One region of the Micromonospora sp. NPDC005710 genome, then DNA from elsewhere that is predicted to be linked to it. Evidence: riboswitches for the same ligand, from Rfam matches in the RefSeq annotation. Region 1 holds a riboswitch; each other region holds the start of a gene.
The links. Region 1 has a riboswitch for cyclic di-AMP ahead of ABZ406_RS12010 (hypothetical protein). Riboswitches for the same ligand answer to the same signal wherever they lie in the genome.

Region 2: linked by a shared signal. The riboswitch ahead of ABZ406_RS11110 (hypothetical protein) and the one ahead of ABZ406_RS12010 (hypothetical protein) in region 1 are both predicted to bind cyclic di-AMP.
Region 3: linked by a shared signal. The riboswitch ahead of ABZ406_RS07190 (C39 family peptidase) and the one ahead of ABZ406_RS12010 (hypothetical protein) in region 1 are both predicted to bind cyclic di-AMP.
Region 4: linked by a shared signal. The riboswitch ahead of ABZ406_RS16710 (NlpC/P60 family protein) and the one ahead of ABZ406_RS12010 (hypothetical protein) in region 1 are both predicted to bind cyclic di-AMP.

Annotation. Positions count from the first base shown of each region.
Region 1 covers NZ_JBEXYP010000007.1:120,220-123,739, forward strand. The annotation lists gene ABZ406_RS12000 (SRPBCC family protein) at 12-476, shown strand; gene ABZ406_RS12005 (hypothetical protein) at 614-1,123, opposite strand; gene ABZ406_RS12010 (hypothetical protein) at 1,266-2,279, opposite strand; cyclic di-AMP (ydaO/yuaA leader) riboswitch at 2,336-2,467, opposite strand; gene ABZ406_RS12015 (cation diffusion facilitator family transporter) at 2,585-3,502, opposite strand.
Region 2 covers NZ_JBEXYP010000006.1:241,714-245,233, forward strand. The annotation lists gene ABZ406_RS11100 (metal-sensitive transcriptional regulator) at 1-165, shown strand, start outside; gene ABZ406_RS11105 (YibE/F family protein) at 464-1,834, shown strand; cyclic di-AMP (ydaO/yuaA leader) riboswitch at 2,001-2,131, shown strand; gene ABZ406_RS11110 (hypothetical protein) at 2,136-3,155, shown strand; gene ABZ406_RS11115 (carbonic anhydrase) at 3,213-3,520, opposite strand, start outside.
Region 3 covers NZ_JBEXYP010000004.1:155,627-159,146, reverse strand. The annotation lists gene ABZ406_RS07195 (alpha/beta fold hydrolase) at 1-700, opposite strand, end outside; gene ABZ406_RS07190 (C39 family peptidase) at 824-1,672, opposite strand; cyclic di-AMP (ydaO/yuaA leader) riboswitch at 1,905-2,046, opposite strand; gene ABZ406_RS07185 (hypothetical protein) at 2,331-3,101, opposite strand; gene ABZ406_RS07180 (hypothetical protein) at 3,234-3,520, opposite strand, start outside.
Region 4 covers NZ_JBEXYP010000011.1:22,138-25,657, reverse strand. The annotation lists gene ABZ406_RS16715 (N-acetylmuramoyl-L-alanine amidase) at 1-1,063, opposite strand, end outside; cyclic di-AMP (ydaO/yuaA leader) riboswitch at 1,299-1,434, shown strand; gene ABZ406_RS16710 (NlpC/P60 family protein) at 1,448-2,488, shown strand; gene dcd (dCTP deaminase) at 2,594-3,172, opposite strand; gene ABZ406_RS16700 (pyridoxamine 5'-phosphate oxidase family protein) at 3,272-3,520, shown strand, end outside.

The DNA of each region.
Region 1 (3,520 bases):
CGGGAGACGGTGTGCTCAGCAGCGACACGTTCAGCTACACCGTCCAGGCCCGGTGTTCACTCGCCGAGGCGGCCGCACTGCTCAGCGACCTCACCCGGCAGGGCGAACTGCATCCGCTGATCGTCCGGGTCCGCCAGGTGCCGCCCCGGCCGGGCGCCCTGGCCAGCTACACGATCAACGACAGGTTGGCGGCCGGTCCGCTGCGCTTCCGGACCACCTACCACGCGGACGTGCTGGTCAGCGAGGCCGACGAGATCGTCATGGTGGCCCGCCAGTGGCCGGCCACGACAGTGCGCAACCACACCCGACTGCACGCCGAGGCGGACGGCCTGGTCCGCATCGATGTCGAGATCACCCTGACCGCGCCGACGCCGCTGTTCCGCTACGCGTTCCGCCAGGCCCGGGCCGCTCACCTAGCCCTCGCCACCCGGCTGGGCGCGGCCCTCGACCGCCCCAACAATCCCCCCCACCCCTAACCCACCCCCGAACCCCACCCCGCCCGCTGCCGCCGATCTTGCAGTCTCGGTTGTCGATATCCGAGGGATGCCCCAAATGTCGGCACAGTAAGTGCAAGATCGACGAGTCGCGCGGGGCGGGGCAGGGCGGGGTGCCGCTAGATCTTTGCTGAGGCGCGATAACGGCTCGGGCGGGCGGTTCGAGCGGTGGTGCGCCGGCCCCACGGCTTGTACGTGGACAGCACCGTCGCGATGATCATCAGGCTGGTCGACACCGCCGGCGCGATGACCAGGTCGGCGCGCTCGCGTGCGGGCAGGGCGGCACCGACCGCTCCGGCGTGGCGCAGGTTCGGGGTGAGCAGGAACAGCACCAGCCCGACCATCACCGTGGTGAGTACGAGTTTCACCAGCACCCAGCGGTGGCGCAGCAGGCCCCACGGGGTGAGCAGCGAACTGGCGACGCCGATCAGCCAGACCAGGACGCTCAGCGGCGCGAACAGCACGGTGCCGACCAGGGCGGTCACCGGATAGACCACCGCCGGGTCGGCGCCCCGCTGGACGGCGATGCCGAGGGTGAGCAGCACCAGGTCGGCGCCCAGCCAGCCGAGCGAGGTGACGAGGTGCAGTGTGAGCAGCGCCTTGCGGGTGGTGGGTCGGATCCGAGGCATACCGCGATGCTGCCCGCCGGCCCTTGCCGGGTCGTCCGACGAGCGACGACATCAGGGGTACGCCCGGCGACGTAGTCCCTTCCCGGACGCAGGTGATGCCTGTGAGTCATCACGATGACTCACAGGCATCACGACGCGTGGGTCAGTAGACCGACAGGTGTACGTGGTTCGTGTGATCGGTCGACGGGGTTCCGTGCGCCCCGCTGTACGACTTCCACCCGCTGCTGGGCAGCCAGATCTGCCTGTACCAGATCACGTAGAGCACGGCGAGCCGGTCGGCGTTGCGGATGAAGTACGCGGCCAGGTTGTTGCCGTACGTCTTGTCGCCGCCGGTGGCGTTTCCGCCGAAGCCGTTCTTCTGGGCGGCGAAGTCGCAGGCCCGGCCTTTCGGATGTTCACCGGAGCCGCTCGGGCGGTGGCACGAGACGTACCTGGTGAAGCCGGCGGCCTTGGCCTGGTTGAGCGCGTGCAGGGTGCGCGGGGTGATGCAGCCGCTGGCCGGCGTGGGGTCGTTGACGCTGCACGACTCGGACGGCCAGGAGCCGTCGGAGTTGCGCGGCGCCGCCTTCGCGTTGGCGCTGGAGGTGCCCCGGTTGGAGCCGGCGTCGGCGGTGGTCTGCGGCTTGGGTGTGGTGGCCACGGTCAGGGCCCGCTCGGCCTGGTCCTTGCGTTTGGCCATCACCGCTACCTGCTTGCGCTGCTCGTTGATCTCGCCGTTCAGGGCGACCCGGGTGCGGTTGGCCTTGTCCTTGCTGGCCAGCAGGTCGCGCAGCACCCGGTCCTCGTTGGCGGCCACGGCGTCCAGCGCGGCTGCGCGGTCCATGAAGCCTTCCGGGGTGTTGCTGTTGAGCAGCGCCGACATCGCGCCGAGCCGGCCGGTGCGGTACGCCACCTCGGCGATCTCGCCGACCTTGCCGTTGCGCTGCTCGATCTCGACCTCGATGGTCTTCAGTTGGGTGGCGAGTTCCTGCTGCCGTCGTACGGACGTGTCCAGGGCGCGCTTCGCGTCCAGGTAGCCCTTGCTGGCCGCCTCGAGTTGGGCGCGCAACGCCGGGGTGCCGCCCTCCTCGTCGGAGTCGGGTGCGGCGGCTCGCAGGCCGGTCGGGGGAGCGGCCGAGGCGGTGCCGGCCGGCATCGCGACGCCGAGGGTGAACATCGCGACGATCAGGGCCGCCAGTCGGGCGGCGGGTGGTCGTGCTGGTGCCACTGCGCATGTCCTTCCGTCAGCCGCCGACCGGGTTAGCTGACGGGTTCGGGACGGAAGATCCCTACCGCTGACGCGGATACACCCCAGGAACATGGTTCCCCGGTTCGCCCAGGAGGGCGATTAGGCGGCGACCACCACCGGCGCCGGGAGGCGCCTCCTGGTGGAGGTCGGAACCGAGCCTACCGGTGCCGGTGGGGCGGCTGCAGCCAATGTGACGGACGGTGCGTGCGTCATGACAGAAAATGACGGCCAGGTCACCATTCGATGGAGCCGCACGCGCCGGAGGCGGCCCCGGGCTCGATCTGCAGGGTGGCGTGCTCGATGCGGAAGTCGTCGTGCAGCGCGGTACGCGCTGCGGTGAGCACCGCGCCGACCTCCGCGCCGGGTGCCATGGTCAGGTGTGCGGAGGCCACGTCCATGCCGGAGGTGAGTGTCCAGACGTGCAGGTCATGCACCTCGACGACACCGGGAACGGCGGCCAGTCGGTCGTGCACGGCGGTGACCTGGAGGTGTTCCGGGGCGGCCTGCACGAGGATGCGGACGGCGGCGCGGGCCAGCCGCCAGGTGCGCGGCAGGATGAACACGCCGATGGCGACTGCGACGAGGGGGTCGGCCCACCACCAGTCGGTGACGGTGATGAGCAGTGCCGCGCCGATGACGCCGAGCGAGCCGAGCAGGTCGCCGAGCACTTCCAGGTAGGCGCCCTGGAGGTTGATGCTTTCCCGGGCCCCGGCACGCAGGAGGGCGAAGGCGGTGACGTTCGCGAGCAGGCCGAGCACGGCGACCACGAGCATCGGGCCGGTGATGACCTGGTGCGGGTCGCCGAAGCGGCGGATCGCCTCGATCACGACGTAGATCGCGACGCCGGAGAGCAGGACGGCGTTTGCCAGCGCGGCGAGCACCTCGAGTCGGTAGAGCCCGAAGGTGCGCTGCGGGTCGCCGGTGGCCCGCCGGGTCGCCGTGATCGCGGCGAGCGCCATCCCGATGCCGAGCACGTCGGTGAACATGTGCCCGGCGTCGGAGAGCAGGGCGAGTGAGCCGGTGTGCAGGGCGGCCACCGCCTCGACCACCATCAGGGTGGCGAGCAGCCCGAACGCCGCCCAGAGTCGACCTCGGTGCTGGTGTGCGGCATTGGCGACGGACCCGTGGTGGTGGTCATGACCTGCTCCCACGAGAACCACCTTCCGCCG
Region 2 (3,520 bases), on a different contig from region 1:
CTCACCCAGATCTCCGCGATCCAGGCCGCCCTCGACAAGGTCGCGCTCGGGCTGCTCGACGGGCACGCCCGGCACTGCATGCACGAGGGTGCCGCCGAGGGTCGGGCCGACGAGATGGCCACCGAGATGATGGCGGCGGTCGGTCGGCTCATGAAGCGCGGCTGACCGCCCGGGCCGCCACGCGGTCGGTGCGGGTACCCGACACTCCGCCACGACCGGCGACCCCCAGGTCGGCTGGTTAGCATCTCCCACGATGACCTCCCGTATGCCGCCGCACAGCCGGGCACCGGCGCCCCCACGCCATGGCGTCGCCCCCGGCCGACCCGGCTGGGCACTGACCGTCCGTGATCAATGGGCCATCAGGCAGCGATCCGACCCACCGTTCGCCGCGTTTCCACAGCGACCGGTGAACCGTCCGGCCCGCTGACCCGTACCCCGCACCGGATCGTTGGGAGTTTCCACCTTGGCCGCCGACCACAGTCATCCCGCGCCGTCCGCCCCACCACGGGTGCGACGGATCCTCGTCGTGACCGTGGTCCCCCTCTTCGTCGCCACAGTGCTCGCGGCAGTGCTGCTGTGGCCGCGCGGCGGGGCACCGCAGACCGACGGTGGTGCGGACGTGCCGCGCTACCCCGGCACTGTCACCCGGGTGGTGAGCGAGCCGTGCCCGCCGGCGCCGTCCGCACCCGAGGGCACCCCGAGGATCGGCGACGGCCGGTGCGGCACCGTCGACGTCCGGGTGGACGACGGACCAACCGCCGGCCAACAGGTACGCACACCGGTGCCCGACGGACCGGGCGCACCGCGGGTCGCCGTCGGCGACGAGGTCATCCTGGTCGAGCTGACCGACCCCACCGACCCGACCACGAGCAACTGGAACATCGCCGAGCACCAACGCGGCACCCCGATGGTGTGGCTTGCGGTGGTCTTCGCGGCAGCGATCGTCGCGTTCGGCAGGTGGCGAGGTCTGGCCGCGCTCGCCGGCCTGGCCGCCAGCTTCGCCATCCTGCTCACGTTCGTGCTGCCGGGCATCAGCGCCGGCCGGTCACCACTGCTGGTGGCGGTGGTGGGCGCGGCTCTGATCATGTTCGTGGTGCTCTACCTGACGCACGGGGTCACCGCACAGACCTCGGTCGCGGTGCTCGGCACCCTGGGCAGCCTGGTGCTGACCGGTGTGCTCGCCACCATCGCCACTGCCGCGACCCACCTCACCGGCTTCGGCAGCGAGGACGCCACCACCCTGTCGATGTTCCAGGGCGACGTGGACCTGCACGGCCTGCTGCTCGCCGGCATCATCATCGGATCACTCGGGGTGCTGGACGACGTGACAGTCACCCAGGCGGCGACAGTCACCGAGCTGGCGAACGCCAACCCCGGGCTGACCCGGTTGCAGCTGTACCGGGCGGCCACCCGGGTCGGCCGCGCGCACATCGCCTCCACTGTCAACACCATCGTGCTGGCGTACGCCGGCGCGTCGCTGCCCCTGCTGCTCCTGCTCACCGCCGACTCGCGGCCGATCGGGCAGATCCTGACGAGTGAATTCCTCGCACAGGAGATCGTCCGCAGCGCTGTCGCCACCCTCGGTCTGATCGCCGCCGTACCACTGACGACCGGACTGGCCGCCGTGGTGACCGCCGCCGGTCGGATCGATGCCGCACCGTCCGTCGACGCTCCCGCGCCCCGGCCCCAGCCGGACCGCACCGAGGCACTCGCCGCACTCAGCTCACCGCGCACGACCGGCTCCGACGAGCCGGGCCGGACGCGGACCGCACCCCCACCCGAGGCCACCGACAGGTGGCCGGAGTCGAACAGGAGCACGGATACGGCATGGTGACACTCCTCAGCGTGACCAGATCGGGCATCCACCCTGAGAACCGCGTCACTGGTCACTCAACGCTATGGCGAAATGACGCTTTTGGTCGGCATCCAGGCGTAGCTGACCCGGTCGACTCTCGGGTAACCTCGCTGCCGGTCACCGATGAAGGCGCGAAGCGGCGCCTGCGGTGCCACCGCCCAATCGCCAACCGGCGAGCCGGGGACCCAGGTACCTGGGGTGAATCCGCGTCAGCGGTAGGGGCCACTTCCGCCCCGAACCCGTCAGCTAACCCGGTCGGCGGTCGACGGAAGGGAACATTGTGACGGCACCCCTACGCCGCTGGATGACACCCGTGGTGGCCGCGATCGCCGCACTCACAGTGCTCGCCGGGCCGCTCCCGGCGCACGCCGCCCCGACGAACCCCACACCGTCCGGGCATGAGGAGGACGGCGAGCCCAAGCTACTCAACGACGTCATCGAACAGGCCAACCGCGACTACTCCGCCGCCAAGTCCAAGTTGGACAAGTCCAAGAAGCGGCAGGGCGAGTTGGCGGCGGAGGTCAACCGGGCCAAGGCCGACCTGGACGCGTTGGCCCCGCAGGTCGGGCAGATCGCCGCCCAGGCGTACCGGACCGGCCGGATCGGCGCGGTCGCGATGCTGCTGGAGAGCGATGCGCCCGACTCGTTCGTTCAACGCGCCGGGATGCTCGACGAGATGAACATGGTCAACGAGAAGAAGCTCGCCGAGGTCAACGTCGTGAAGGCCCGCGCCGAGCAGGCCAAGTTGGCGCTCGACACCGAGGTCCGCGAGCAGCAGAAGCAGACCGCCCTGATGGCCAAGCGGAAGAGCGAGGCCGACAAGGCGCTCTCCCTCGTCGGCGGGAAGGGCTTCACCGGCGGCCTGGTGGACGCCACCTCCAAGGTCGCGAAGATCGGCCCGGGTCGCAGTGCCGACGGTGACTGGAAGCCCCAGTCGTGCAGCGAGAACGACCCCACCACGTCCGGCTGCGTCACGCCGCGCACGCTGCACGCGTACAAGGAGGTCAAGGCGGCCGGCTTCAACCGGTTCGTCGGCTGCTACCGCTCCGGCGGGCCGTGGGAGCACCCGAAGGGCCGCGCCTGCGACTGGTCGCTCCAGAAGAGCGGCTTCGCCCCCTGGCACAACGTGGACACCCGGACGTACGGCAACAACGTGGCCGCGTTCCTCATCCGTAACGCCGACCGGCTCGGCATCTACTACGTGATCTGGAACCGGCAGATCTGGTTCCCGGCCACCGGCTGGAGTTCGTACAGCGGGCCGTCGAACCACACCGACCACGTGCACATGTCGCTGCTCTGACCCCGCACGATTCCCGTCGAGGGCCGTTCCGCGTCACGCGGAGCGGCCCTCGTCGCGTCAGACGGTGGCCGGCGCGGCCGGGTCGGTGGACCCGGTCGGCGTGTCGAGCGTCGCGAAGCCAGCCGGCACGGCGGCCACCGGGCGCACCGCTCCGGCGGCCAGCCGGTAGGACACCCCCACCACCGCGCACCGCCCCTGCGCCACCTCGTCGGCCAGCACCGGGGACTGGCTGAGCAACGTCTCGACGGTCTGCGCGATGTGGATGTCGACGATGCCGTCGATGTCGTCCACGCCTTCGGCCTCGGCCCGGCGCAGGCTGGGCAGCACAGCGTCGACCACCGCGCGCAGATGGCCACTGGGTGCGG
Region 3 (3,520 bases), on a different contig from region 1:
CGTGCGCGTTGTGCCCGAGACCGGGCAGGGTGGCGACCGGTACGCCGTACTCCTTGAGCTGTTCGTCGGTGACCATCGGGTCGTTCTCCCCGCGTGCCAGCACCACCGGCACGTCGGTCGCCGCCAGCAGCGCGGCCAGGTCGGGCTCGCCGACGGCGAAGGCTCCCGGGTCCATGGCGAGGCGCCACCGGCCGTCGACCTGACGCAGCCCGGCGTCGACCACCGGGTGGTCCGGCGACACCAGGCCGGCCAGTCCGGCGACGCGCAGGTGGCGGCGGGCCGCCTCGCTGCGGCTGGCGAACCAGCTCACCGGGCGGGCGGCGACCTCGGCGGCGCGGGCCAGCTCAGCGGGTGACCAGGCCGTCTTGATGCCCAGCCCGACCACCGCGTCCACTGGCGTTCCGGTATCGCGGGCGGCCAGCGCCAGGCCGACCACCCCACCCAGCGAGTGCCCGAGCACCACCAGCCGGTCGTCGGGGGCGAGGGCCTGGGCGATCTGCCGAGCGAAGCCCGCGAAGGAGTACGACGGCAGGGGCTGCGCCCAGCCGTGGCCGGCGAGGTCCGGTGCCAGCCACCGCCCGGGCCAGTGCTGCTCAAGGTACGGAGCCCACGGCAACCACACGTCCCCGGTCGCGCCCATGCCGTGCAGCAGCAGCAGGACCGGCCCACGGCCGGCGGGACCACCCGTCTTCTCCACCACTGTCGCAGTCTTCCACGGTTCACGACCCGGTACGAGAGCCGTGGACGGCGGGCCGCGCGGACAGACGCCGCGGGCGCCGGCCCCTTGTGGGAGACGGCGCCCGCGGCGGTCAGGGTGCCTGGGTCAGGCGGAGTAGCCCCGGCTGGCGATCCAGTTGGCCAGGTCGATCGTGGTGATCCAGTACGACGGGTCGCTCGGGTTCGCCGAGTCGGCGATCCGCACGGTGCGACCGTTGTCCTTGTAGCCGACGACGGCGATGTAGTGCCCGCCGCCGTAGGAGTGCCAGCTGCCGTCGGTGTCGGTGGCGTCTCCGACGACGTTGGCCACCACGCCACGGCCGTCGGTGATGGCAGTCACCACGTCGGCCTGGAGGCGGTCCATCTGGGCGGAGCTGGGTGCGCCGAGGAACATCCGGGTCCGGTACGGGGAGCCCTTCACCTCGGCGTTGAGCACCCGGGTGGTGTCCTCGGCCGAGTTGGTGCCCATCTCGGTGGTGCCGAGTTCGGCGCCGAGTTCCTCCTGGGTGCGGTCGATCCCGCTCGCGCTGAGCGCGTTGCGGGTGGCCGCCGGCCCGCAGTTGTAGTAGGTGTTCTGCGCCTCGTAGTCGTAGTCGAGCACCTTGGTCGCGGGGGGCTTCGGCGGCGTCGGCTTACGGGTGAGGTCCGGGTTGCTCTTGGCCTTGGCGGCGGGCGAGGCGGCGGTGGTGGTCGGGGCGGCGGTGGTCGGCGCGGCGCTGGCCGACGGGGACGCGTCAGTCACCTCGCCCTGGGAGGCGGCGACGTCGCTGCGCATCTCGGCGACGGTGGTCGCGGGGCGGTGGCCGGCCGGGGCGTCGTCGGCGGTGGTGAGCAGGGCGCCGGTGGTGGTGGCGATGGCGAGGGCCGCGGCGGAGGCGGCAACGATCTGGTACGGGCGCTCGGTGGCGAGGCGGCGGAGCTGGCGCTTCACTGTGTGCTTCACGGGGTCCTCCACGGATCGGGGGGTGAGCGGCACACCGGGGCCGGACCGGTATCCGGGCAGGCGCCAGCGCGCGGACAGTGGTCCGCGGATGGTGAACCGCTCAGGGGAACGCCCGGCGCGGCCGGGCGGGTAAGGCGATGACCCGGGGGTCAGCTCACCGTCGTGTGACGAATGAGCGGGTGCACCGCCGCGCCGTGGAGGCGAGGGAACAGCCGAGGGGTGGAAAGGTGCTGCACGAGGATGGGACTCCTTCCGACACCGCCTACCGGGTTAGCTGACGGATTCGGGCGGGAAGATCGCCCTACCGCGGGCCGTGGCTCGCGGATTCACCCCGGACTTACTGATGGGTCCCCGGTTCGTTGATCACGATTGAGCGGGTCGGCGCGGCGTCGCGTCTTGCGATCGGTTACCGCACCGGACGGGACGACACTACTGGCCTCTCCACGCCCTGCCAAGCCAGGTTCACCTGCGTAAACCCCAATTGACGCGACAATTTCTGCGCGTATTGCCGATGATGTGACTCGATGGGACAACCGGTTACGGTGGCGCCTGTGGTCGACAACCGGACAGGCCGCGAAGAAGGCGACCATAATCGCGAGAACAATGCCACCGATCGCGTCGACCGTCCGATTCCGCTATTGGGTGAGCGGCCTCACATCACAGATCGGGCTCAACTCACCCGGGCCGGGAGCCACCGTGTCACGACGGCGGGTCGCATCGCCCGGGCCACCGACCGGCGAGCGGGCAGCGGGGTCGGGCGCAGGCGGGCCGCCGCCGCGTACGCCTCCTCGGCGAGAGTGCGAGCCGACTCGGCGGCCAACTCCGCGTCGCGCCAGACGGCCCGTTCACGGGCGGCGGCCACCTGGTAGTCGGCCCGCCGCGCGTCCCGGACCACCCGGCTGATCAGCACCTCCTGCTCGACCGGGTGTCGCCGGGGATCCCAACCGCGCCGGTGTCCGAACACGTCGCCGAGCTGGGCCATGGTGAGGTCGCCCCGCCAGTACGCCGCCATCGCCGCGCGGTGCAGGTAGCGTTCCCGGGCGGCGTACTCGGTGGGGGTGTGCGGGGTCTGCGGGGTGGGCACCGCCCCGGCCCCCGCGAAGCGACGCGCGACGGCGTCCGCCTCGTCGTACCCGGCCCAGGCCCTCTCCAGTTGCTCCTGAGCGGTCAGCCAGGCGGCGCGTCGGCGCCGGGCGGTGGTGGCCGCGCCGGCCGCGGCCACCGCCACCTCCTCGGCGTAGCGGCGCCTGTCGACGGCCTCGGCGGCGGCCACCTCCCGGGCGGTGGGCTCGGCCGGGGGCGGATCGTCGGTGGGCCGTTCCCGTTCGGGGCGGGCGGCCAGCACGGTGAGCAGACCCAGGGTCAGCAGGAACAGCGTCGACCAGATGGCGGCGGCCTGCGGCACCTCGGTCACGAACTGGTAGAAGACGACGGTCTCCATGGTCGGCACCTCGGGGAGAGAGCAGTGCGATGGGAGCCGCGCCGGCTCGCGGGCCACTGTGGGCCACGGGGCGGCGGGGTGGGAAGCAGGTCTGTCGACGGGGCGCGGTGAGGGGACTGTCGTCCCGGTGGCTCAGCGCGCCGGTGGGGCCCGGGAAGCCCGATTGCTCGCCGCGTGGACGAGGGGCAGCCGGTCCGGCCCGGCCGAGCGGACCGGCAGCACGCCGGCCGCGACGACGCCCTGGTCGCCGGGACGAGCCACCGGCGCGTCGACCGAGCATGCCGCAGCCGACCGTTCGGCGGCCTCGGGCGGTGTCGCCGAGCGCGCCGCACGGTGCGACCCCACCTGCCGGCAGGAGGCTGCCGACGACCCGGCGGCGTCGAAGGCCGGCACCGCCTGCGACGTCGGCACCGGGCTGG
Region 4 (3,520 bases), on a different contig from region 1:
GCCCGATCGACTTCGCGTTGACGTACCAGTTGCCGGCGTGCCAACCGACGTCTTTGGTCTTCACGTGCTGGGCGATGTGCCCGTCGACCGAGCGCAGCGAATAGTGCCAGCTCACGTAGGTCGGGTCCTGGACGAGTTTGAGGGTCGTCGCCCAACTCGCCTCGGTGTCGTGGATGACTATGTACTCGATCTTCTGCCGCGCGGGTCGGTCGGAGAGGTCGTGGTTGCCGTAGTCCCCGTCACCGAACGCCTCGTAGGGCGCCGGGATCCACTCGCAGGAGATGGTGAGCGGGCACTCCACCCCGTCCGGGCGGGCCAGCCGGCGCAGGCCCAGCCGGTCCAACCAGGAACGCTCGGGCCGCACCGACTGGGCCGGCAGGCTGACCCGCTGGCCATCGTCGGTCGTCCGGGACTGGCCCGCGCCGATGGTGGTGAAGACCTCGTCGGCGAAGGCCGCCGCGGCGTCGGCGCTGTCCGCGCCCGAGTAACGGGCCACCGCGCCGTACCAGGCCGCCGGGTCGGTGCCGGTGCCGACCGGCGCACCCAGATCCCTCTGGTACGCGCTCAGCAGCGCGGCGCCGCCCCGGATGTTGAGGCCCGCGTCGGTGCGCAGTGCCTCGGCGGTGACACCGGTCAGTGCGGCGGCGGCGTCCACGGTCTGCAACGCGGCGGTGGACGGGGCGGGCGCCTCGACCGGCTGCGGCGCGGGCACCAGGGCGGGCCGGGAGTCGTCCCCGCGGGGGTCCTCGGCCCCGGAGTCGTGGTGACCCCCCGCCGGAAGCGCGGCCACGTGCCGCGCGTCGGTCAGGTGCATCGGGCCGTAGCCGCCACTGGTGCTCGGTGTGCCGGCGTTGGTGTCCCAGCGCGACTCCAGGTAGGAGACGCCGAGCAGTACGACGCTCGGTACGCCGTAGTCGCCAGCCGCGGCGGCGTACTGCTGCTGGCGGTCGGTGCTGGGCGCGGCGGCGGCCGGGCCGACGGAGAGTGGCACAGTGGTCGAGGCGGCGACGACGGTGGCGACGAGCAGTGCCCGCCAGCCGGTCGACAGGGTTGGATGGTGCATCGAACCCCCTAGATTCTTGCGGAGTGAGTTCAGGTCACCATCGCGCCGTCCGGGAGGTCGCGTCAATACCTTTCCATCTATCGAAGCCTGTGGAAAGAATTCTTCACACACTGTCGGTGACCTCGCCCGATCGGTACGGAGTGTCACCGCCACACGGGTTGCGGATCGGTAACAGGCGTCTCTACTCTGGTCATTCGTCGGCCCGACATCAGCTCCGCCCAGCCCGGGCGGTAACGGACCGACACCGCCGAGTCGTTTCCGAGCGAACCGGGGACCCAGGTCCCTCGGGGTGAATCCGCAGCCACTGCGGTAGGGCGCCGACTTCCCGCCCGAACCCGTCAGCTAACCCGGTAGGCGGTCAGGAAGAAGGAGTACGGAACCCCGGTGGCACTCCATGCCCCGCGGCCGTCGTCCGAGCGGTCGGCATCAGCCGCTCCGGCGTCGACAGTGCCGCGCCCACGCTGGTCCCGCTTCACCACCGCACTCGCCGCGCTGGCCGGCATCGCCGTCGTCCTGACCGGCAGCGCCACGGCGGCCCACGCCGACCCTTCCGTCGCCGAGATCGAGCGCCAGATCGACGCCGACTGGAACAAGCTCGAACCGATCATCGAACGGCACAACGCCACCCGCACCGACCTCGCCGCGAAGCGCAAGCAGGCCGACGCGCTGGCCGCCCGGATCACCCCGCTGGAGCGTCAGGTCGACGCCGCGATGGACAAGGTCAGCGCCCTGGCGGTACGCGCCTACAAGGGCGAGAACGTCTCCACTGTCAACGCGGTGCTGGGCAGTCGGTCGCCCAGCGAGGTCGTCGGCCAGCTCGAAATGCTCGACCGCTTCGCGCACAACCAGCAGAAGGACGTACGCGAGGTCGCCGACCTCCGTGACCAGCTGGCTGCGCAGAAGGCGCCGCTGGACGAGATGGTGGCGCAACTGACCCGCACCGAAACTCAGCTCGCGGCGAAGAAGAAGCAGATCAACGAAGAGATCGACCGCCTGCAGAAGCTGCGCCTCAAGGTGTACGGCAACGGCGGCGGTGGTCCACTGCGTCCGGCACCCTGCCCGGGCAGCTACCCCGGCGGCGCCGCGGGCACCGCTGTCAAGTTCGCCTGCGCGCAGATCGGCAAGCCCTACGTCTGGGGTGCCGAGGGCCCGAACTCGTACGACTGCTCCGGCCTGATGCTGGCCGCCTGGGCGAAGGCCGGCGTGTCGCTGCCGCACAACGCCGCCGCGCAGAGCCGCGTCACCAAGAACGTCAGCAGGGGAGACCTGCGCCCCGGCGACCTGGTCTTCTACTACAGCGACATCCACCACGTCGGTATGTACGTCGGCGGCGGCTGGGTGGTGCACGCATCGCAGGCCGGTCAACCGGTCAAGATGAAGAAGGTCGACGACGGCCCGATCCACAGCTACGGCCGCCCAGGCTGACCCCGGGTGACCGAGGGGCCCGTCGCGATCACGTTCGCGGCGGGCCCTCGTCGTCCTGGTCTCAGCGGGGTCGGTCTCAGCGGCTCGGTCTCAGGGGGGTGGGTCTCAGCGGGTGGGCCAGGTGCGCCAGTGCTGCCAGGCGCGGCTGGGCGTCGGCCCCCGCTGGCCCTGGTAGCGCGAGCCGTAGACCACCGAGCCGTACGGGTGCTCGGCCGGCGAGGAGAGCCGGAAGATGCACAGCTGCCCGATCTTCATGCCCGGCCAGAGCGTGATCGGCAGGTTCGCCACGTTCGAGAGCTCCAGCGTCACGTGACCGGAGAAGCCCGGGTCGATGAAACCGGCGGTGGAGTGCGTGAGCAACCCGAGTCGGCCCAGGGAGCTCTTGCCCTCCAGCCGGCCGGCGAGCTGGTCACCGAGCGAGATGACCTCCAGCGTCGAGGCGAGCACGAACTCCCCCGGGTGCAGGACGAACGGCTCGCCATCGGGGACCTCGACCACCGACGTCAGGTCGTCCTGCTGCATCGCGGGGTCGATGTGGGTGTAGAGGTGGTTGTTGAAGACCCGGAACAGCCGATCGAGCCGGACGTCGATGCTGGACGGTTGCACCAGGGTGGGCTCGAACGGCTCCAGGCCCAGCGTGCCGGCCTTGATCTCGGAGACCAGGTCGCGGTCGGAGAGCAGCATCGGACCACCATAGCCGCGCCGCCAAAAGTGGCCGGATTCGGTGCTGGTGACCAGCGCGTCGAGGTCGCTGCTCGTACATTTGTTCGATAGAATGCCCGCATGGCTTCCTGGTCCGAATTCGCCGCCGACGAGCCCCGACTCGCCGACGGGATCCGCGTTCTCCTCCAGCAGTACGGGCCGGGCTTCGGCTATCTGGCCACGGTCCGTGCCGACGGCGGGCCCCGCGTCCATCCGGTCTCCCCGGTCATCACCCCCGCGGGGCTGTTCTGCTTCATCATCGACTCGCCCAAGCGCCGCGACCTCGAACGTGACGGCCGTTACGCGCTGCACTCGTTCCCGGCGGAGGAG